DNA from 3 places in the Weizmannia sp. WK01 genome. Region 2 is predicted to be linked to each of the others. Evidence: a T-box and tRNA genes for the amino acid it is inferred to sense, from the RefSeq annotation. Region 2 holds a T-box; the other regions hold tRNA genes.

Region 1 (2,262 bases), 1.3 Mb from region 2:
CCTTAGCTGGCGGTCCGGGCTGTTTCCCTTTCGACCATGGATCTTATCACTCACAGTCTGACTCCCAAGCATAAGTTTTTGGCATTCGGAGTTTGTCTGAATTCGGTAACCCGATGAGGGCCCCTCGTCCAAACAGTGCTCTACCTCCAAAACTCTTCGCTTGAGGCTAGCCCTAAAGCTATTTCGGAGAGAACCAGCTATCTCCAAGTTCGATTGGAATTTCTCCGCTACCCACACCTCATCCCCGCACTTTTCAACGTGCGTGGGTTCGGGCCTCCAGCAAGTGTTACCTTGCCTTCACCCTGGACATGGGTAGATCACCTGGTTTCGGGTCTGCGGCCTCATACTCTTTCGCCCTGTTCAGACTCGCTTTCGCTGCGGCTCCGCTTCTTCAGCTTAACCTTGCATGAGACCGTAACTCGCCGGTTCATTCTACAAAAGGCACGCCATCACCCGTTAACGGGCTCTGACTACTTGTAGGCACACGGTTTCAGGATCTCTTTCACTCCCCTCCCGGGGTGCTTTTCACCTTTCCCTCACGGTACTGGTTCACTATCGGTCACTAGGGAGTATTTAGCCTTGGGAGATGGTCCTCCCGGATTCCGGCGGGATTCCTCGTGTCCCGCCGTACTCAGGATCCACTCGGGAGAGAACGAAGTGTCAGTTACAGGGCTTTTACCTTCTCCGGCAGGCCTTTCCAGGCCGCTTCACTTAACCTGTTCTTTTGTAACTCCCATATGAGTGTCCTACAACCCCGGAAGGCAAGCCTTCCGGTTTGGGCTGTTTCCTGTTCGCTCGCCGCTACTTGGGAAATCGCAATTGCTTTCTCTTCCTCCGGGTACTGAGATGTTTCAGTTCCCCGGGTGTGCCCTTCCTGCCCTATGGATTCAGGCAGGAATCCTGTCCGATTAAAGACAGGGGGTTTCCCCATTCGGAAATCTCCGGATCAAAGCTTACGTACAGCTCCCCGGAGCATATCGGTGTTTGTACCGTCCTTCATCGGCTCCTAGTGCCAAGGCATTCACCGTGCGCCCTTTCTAACTTAACCATAAAAAGATTAAATCCAAAAATAAGCGATTCTCGGTTTACTTGGTTTGTTTCTCCTATCCGGTTTTCAAAGAACACATTTATAAAGGTGGAGCCTAGCGGGATCGAACCGCTGACCTCCTGCGTGCAAAGCAGGCGCTCTCCCAGCTGAGCTAAGGCCCCAATCATTAAGGAATGGTGGGCCTGAATGGACTTGAACCATCGACCTCACGCTTATCAGGCGTGCGCTCTAACCAGCTGAGCTACAGGCCCTTAATGAAAGGAAATATAAGGAAGGATTGAACCTTCAAAACTGAACAAAACGGAAACGTCAAACTTAATGTTGGAAAACGAAGTTTTCCTTAATTTCCTTAGAAAGGAGGTGATCCAGCCGCACCTTCCGATACGGCTACCTTGTTACGACTTCACCCCAATCATCTGTCCCACCTTCGGCGGCTGGCTCCGTAAAGGTTACCTCACCGACTTCGGGTGTTACAAACTCTCGTGGTGTGACGGGCGGTGTGTACAAGGCCCGGGAACGTATTCACCGCGGCATGCTGATCCGCGATTACTAGCGATTCCGGCTTCATGCAGGCGGGTTGCAGCCTGCAATCCGAACTGGGAATGGTTTTTTGGGATTGGCTTAACCTCGCGGTCTTGCAGCCCTTTGTACCATCCATTGTAGCACGTGTGTAGCCCAGGTCATAAGGGGCATGATGATTTGACGTCATCCCCACCTTCCTCCGGTTTGTCACCGGCAGTCACCTTAGAGTGCCCAACTGAATGCTGGCAACTAAGGTCAAGGGTTGCGCTCGTTGCGGGACTTAACCCAACATCTCACGACACGAGCTGACGACAACCATGCACCACCTGTCACTCTGTCCCCCGAAGGGGAAGGCCCTGTCTCCAGGGAGGTCAGAGGATGTCAAGACCTGGTAAGGTTCTTCGCGTTGCTTCGAATTAAACCACATGCTCCACCGCTTGTGCGGGCCCCCGTCAATTCCTTTGAGTTTCAGCCTTGCGGCCGTACTCCCCAGGCGGAGTGCTTAATGCGTTAGCTGCAGCACTAAAGGGCGGAAACCCTCTAACACTTAGCACTCATCGTTTACGGCGTGGACTACCAGGGTATCTAATCCTGTTTGCTCCCCACGCTTTCGCGCCTCAGCGTCAGTTACAGACCAGAGAGCCGCCTTCGCCACTGGTGTTCCTCCACATCTCTACGCATTTCACCGCTAC
Region 2 (2,262 bases):
AGTCATCTTCCCCGTGTCCAGGTGAGGTATGGACGCATCCTGTCCCGCTGTCGGTTGTGACGTGGTCGCCGAGCATGACGAGCGAATCGCGGCCGTACAGCGGATGTTTTGCGACAATGTACTCCAGCTTTTTCCCCGGAACCGTTTGAACGACTTCCGCGTTTTCCCATTCCAAAACGCCGCTTACTTCTTCGAGCAAGGCTTCGGCAATCAGGTATTTCTTGCCGTCCACTTTTACGACAACATAGTTGATCTCCGGATTGACGGCAATGCCGAGGTTTGACGGAATGGTCCAAGGTGTCGTTGTCCAGATGACGATTTTCGTATCCGTATCAAGCACGCCTTTTCCGTCTTTTACGTCGAACGCAACATAAATCGATGGCGATTTAATGTCTTTGTACTCAATTTCCGCATCTGCAAGCGCGGATTCGCTGGAAGGGGACCAGTATACCGGCTTCAGGCCTTTGTAAATATAGCCTTTTTTCGCCATTTCCCCGAATACTTTAATTTGCTCGGCTTCATACGCGGGCCGGAGCGTTAAATACGGATTTCCCCAGTCGCCACGCACGCCGAGCCGTTTAAACGCTGTCCGCTGGCGGTCGATTTGCTCATGGGCATATTTTTCGCACAGTTTCCTGAATTCGGCAACCGACATCGATTTCCGGTCCACGCCTTTTTTTGTCAGTTCCTGCTCTATAGGCAACCCGTGCGTATCCCAGCCCGGTACATAAGGGGCATGGTAACCTGTCATTGATTTGAACCGGTTGATGATGTCTTTCAATGTTTTATTCAGGGCGTGGCCCATATGGAGATCGCCGTTTGCATACGGAGGCCCGTCATGGAGCACAAACAAGGGCCTTCCTTCCGTGCGTTTCATCACCTTTTGATAAATATCCATTTCTTCCCATTTTGCCTGGATTTGCGGCTCTTTTTTCGGCAAATTTCCACGCATCGGGAAATCCGTTTTCGGCATTAAAAGTGTATCTTTGTAATCCATGCTGATCCTCCTGCCTTTTGCATATTGTATTTTGAATTTTTCGTTATGTTCAGCCTTGCCAAAAATCCAATAAAAAAACCTTCCCATCCCCAAAATAGGGACGAGAAGGTTCCCGCGGTACCACCCTAGTAGGCATTCCATATGCCCGCTCGACATCCGTAACGTGGAAGGTCCCGCTTAACTCTACTGGCCTTTTCGGCGTTCAAGGCAAGAACTCAAGGGGGATGTTCAGACTGCGCGCTTTGCCGGGCTCGCACTATCCCCGGCTCGCTTGGAAAGCTTTCACAACCCTACTGCCCTGTCATCGTTTTTTCGTATACAGTATTGAATGTATTCCATTATAGTTGACCTTTTTCGGATTCGTCAAGTCTGGTTTGCTTCTTCTTCTTCGAGCTCAAAGTCCGTGGCATCGACTTCAAATTCCATCAGCTTTTCCCAATCGTCGCTATCAATCAGGTCAAGCTGCGCCTCAATCAGCATTTTAAAGCGCGTCCGGAAGACTTTCGACTGTTTTTTCAGCTCTTCGATTTCGAGCGCAATTTTTCTTGCTTTCGAAAGGGCTTCATTGACAATCCGATCGGCATTTTTTTCCGCCTCGCGGATGATCAGTTTCGCTTCTTTCTGGGCATTGCCCTTGACTTCTTCCGCCGCTTCCTGGGCAACAACAATCGATTTATTTAAAGTTTCCTCAATGGAAGTAAAATGGCTCAGGCGTTCGTTTAATGATGCCACCTTATCTTCCAGGTTTTTCTTTTCGCGGATCAGCATTTCATAATCTTTGATCAGCTGGTCAAGAAATTCATTTACTTCATCTTCATCATAGCCGCGAAACCCTTTGCTGAACTCCTTATTATGTATATCTAAAGGCGTTAAAGGCATGTGGCCACCTCCTGTTCAATTTGCCTTTCGATTGCAAGATTCCCCTTCTTTTTTATATTATAATGGAATTCGACGATTTTTTGGGAAAATCCTGCTAATCCATCAAATTATTTTAAAATCCCTGCCACCATTCGCCACTTTTCTTTCTTCGTTTTGCCTTCCACGCGGATGAGCCGGCTTCTCCCGTACCCCCTAGCTGAAAAAGTATCACCTTCCTCGCACTGGAATGCCGGATCTTCCACTGTTTTCCAGTTCACTTTTACAAGCCCGTGCTCAATCAGCGCCCGCGTTTTTTGCCTTGAAATATTGTAAACGGCGGATAAAATCGCATCAAGGCGGAGCGAACTGACGGTGGCCTGTTTTTCAAGCCAGCGTTGCTGTTGCCC
Region 3 (2,262 bases), 1.4 Mb from region 2:
CACCTGGTTTCGGGTCTGCGGCCTCATACTCTTTCGCCCTGTTCAGACTCGCTTTCGCTGCGGCTCCGCTTCTTCAGCTTAACCTTGCATGAGACCGTAACTCGCCGGTTCATTCTACAAAAGGCACGCCATCACCCGTTAACGGGCTCTGACTACTTGTAGGCACACGGTTTCAGGATCTCTTTCACTCCCCTCCCGGGGTGCTTTTCACCTTTCCCTCACGGTACTGGTTCACTATCGGTCACTAGGGAGTATTTAGCCTTGGGAGATGGTCCTCCCGGATTCCGGCGGGATTCCTCGTGTCCCGCCGTACTCAGGATCCACTCGGGAGAGAACGAAGTGTCAGTTACAGGGCTTTTACCTTCTCCGGCAGGCCTTTCCAGGCCGCTTCACTTAACCTGTTCTTTTGTAACTCCCATATGAGTGTCCTACAACCCCGGAAGGCAAGCCTTCCGGTTTGGGCTGTTTCCTGTTCGCTCGCCGCTACTTGGGAAATCGCAATTGCTTTCTCTTCCTCCGGGTACTGAGATGTTTCAGTTCCCCGGGTGTGCCCTTCCTGCCCTATGGATTCAGGCAGGAATCCTGTCCGATTAAAGACAGGGGGTTTCCCCATTCGGAAATCTCCGGATCAAAGCTTACGTACAGCTCCCCGGAGCATATCGGTGTTTGTACCGTCCTTCATCGGCTCCTAGTGCCAAGGCATTCACCGTGCGCCCTTTCTAACTTAACCATAAAAAGGTTTAAATCCAAAAATAAGCGATTCTCGGTTTACTTGGTTTGTTTCTCCTATCCGGTTTTCAAAGAACACATTTATAAAGGTGGAGCCTAGCGGGATCGAACCGCTGACCTCCTGCGTGCAAAGCAGGCGCTCTCCCAGCTGAGCTAAGGCCCCGATCATTAAGGAATGGTGGGCCTGAATGGACTTGAACCATCGACCTCACGCTTATCAGGCGTGCGCTCTAACCAGCTGAGCTACAGGCCCTTAATGAAAGGAAATATAAGGAAGGATTGAACCTTCAAAACTGAACAAAACGGAAACATCAAACTTAATTTTGGAAAACGAAGTTTTCCTTAATTTCCTTAGAAAGGAGGTGATCCAGCCGCACCTTCCGATACGGCTACCTTGTTACGACTTCACCCCAATCATCTGTCCCACCTTCGGCGGCTGGCTCCGTAAAGGTTACCTCACCGACTTCGGGTGTTACAAACTCTCGTGGTGTGACGGGCGGTGTGTACAAGGCCCGGGAACGTATTCACCGCGGCATGCTGATCCGCGATTACTAGCGATTCCGGCTTCATGCAGGCGGGTTGCAGCCTGCAATCCGAACTGGGAATGGTTTTCTGGGATTGGCTTAACCTCGCGGTCTCGCAGCCCTTTGTACCATCCATTGTAGCACGTGTGTAGCCCAGGTCATAAGGGGCATGATGATTTGACGTCATCCCCACCTTCCTCCGGTTTGTCACCGGCAGTCACCTTAGAGTGCCCAACTCAATGCTGGCAACTAAGGTCAAGGGTTGCGCTCGTTGCGGGACTTAACCCAACATCTCACGACACGAGCTGACGACAACCATGCACCACCTGTCACTCTGTCCCCCGAAGGGGAAGGCCCTGTCTCCAGGGAGGTCAGAGGATGTCAAGACCTGGTAAGGTTCTTCGCGTTGCTTCGAATTAAACCACATGCTCCACCGCTTGTGCGGGCCCCCGTCAATTCCTTTGAGTTTCAGCCTTGCGGCCGTACTCCCCAGGCGGAGTGCTTAATGCGTTAGCTGCAGCACTAAAGGGCGGAAACCCTCTAACACTTAGCACTCATCGTTTACGGCGTGGACTACCAGGGTATCTAATCCTGTTTGCTCCCCACGCTTTCGCGCCTCAGCGTCAGTTACAGACCAGAGAGCCGCCTTCGCCACTGGTGTTCCTCCACATCTCTACGCATTTCACCGCTACACGTGGAATTCCACTCTCCTCTTCTGCACTCAAGCCTCCCAGTTTCCAATGACCGCTTGCGGTTGAGCCGCAAGATTTCACATCAGACTTAAGAAACCGCCTGCGCGCGCTTTACGCCCAATAATTCCGGACAACGCTTGCCACCTACGTATTACCGCGGCTGCTGGCACGTAGTTAGCCGTGGCTTTCTGGCCGGGTACCGTCAAGGCACCGCCCTGTTCGAACGGCACTTGTTCTTCCCCGGCAACAGAGTTTTACGACCCGAAGGCCTTCTTCACTCACGCGGCGTTGCTCCGTCAGACTTTCGTCCATTGCGG

What was found. The T-box of region 2 lies ahead of ileS (isoleucine--tRNA ligase). A T-box ahead of a tRNA ligase gene usually reads a tRNA of that ligase, here a tRNA-Ile.
Region 1: it encodes a tRNA-Ile, which carries the amino acid that the T-box ahead of ileS (isoleucine--tRNA ligase) is inferred to sense. The anticodon was not compared.
Region 3: it encodes a tRNA-Ile, which carries the amino acid that the T-box ahead of ileS (isoleucine--tRNA ligase) is inferred to sense. The anticodon was not compared.

What each region holds. Positions count from the first base shown of each region.
Region 1 covers NZ_CP109616.1:94,817-97,078, reverse strand. The annotation lists rRNA gene OF158_RS00465 (23S ribosomal RNA) at 1-1,048, opposite strand, end outside; tRNA gene OF158_RS00460 (tRNA-Ala) at 1,137-1,209, opposite strand; tRNA gene OF158_RS00455 (tRNA-Ile) at 1,223-1,299, opposite strand; rRNA gene OF158_RS00450 (16S ribosomal RNA) at 1,402-2,262, opposite strand, start outside.
Region 2 covers NZ_CP109616.1:1,370,033-1,372,294, reverse strand. The annotation lists gene ileS (isoleucine--tRNA ligase) at 1-997, opposite strand, end outside; T-box leader at 1,091-1,311, opposite strand; gene OF158_RS06305 (DivIVA domain-containing protein) at 1,361-1,876, opposite strand; gene OF158_RS06300 (YlmH family RNA-binding protein) at 1,984-2,262, opposite strand, start outside.
Region 3 covers NZ_CP109616.1:11,116-13,377, reverse strand. The annotation lists rRNA gene OF158_RS00060 (23S ribosomal RNA) at 1-730, opposite strand, end outside; tRNA gene OF158_RS00055 (tRNA-Ala) at 820-892, opposite strand; tRNA gene OF158_RS00050 (tRNA-Ile) at 906-982, opposite strand; rRNA gene OF158_RS00045 (16S ribosomal RNA) at 1,085-2,262, opposite strand, start outside.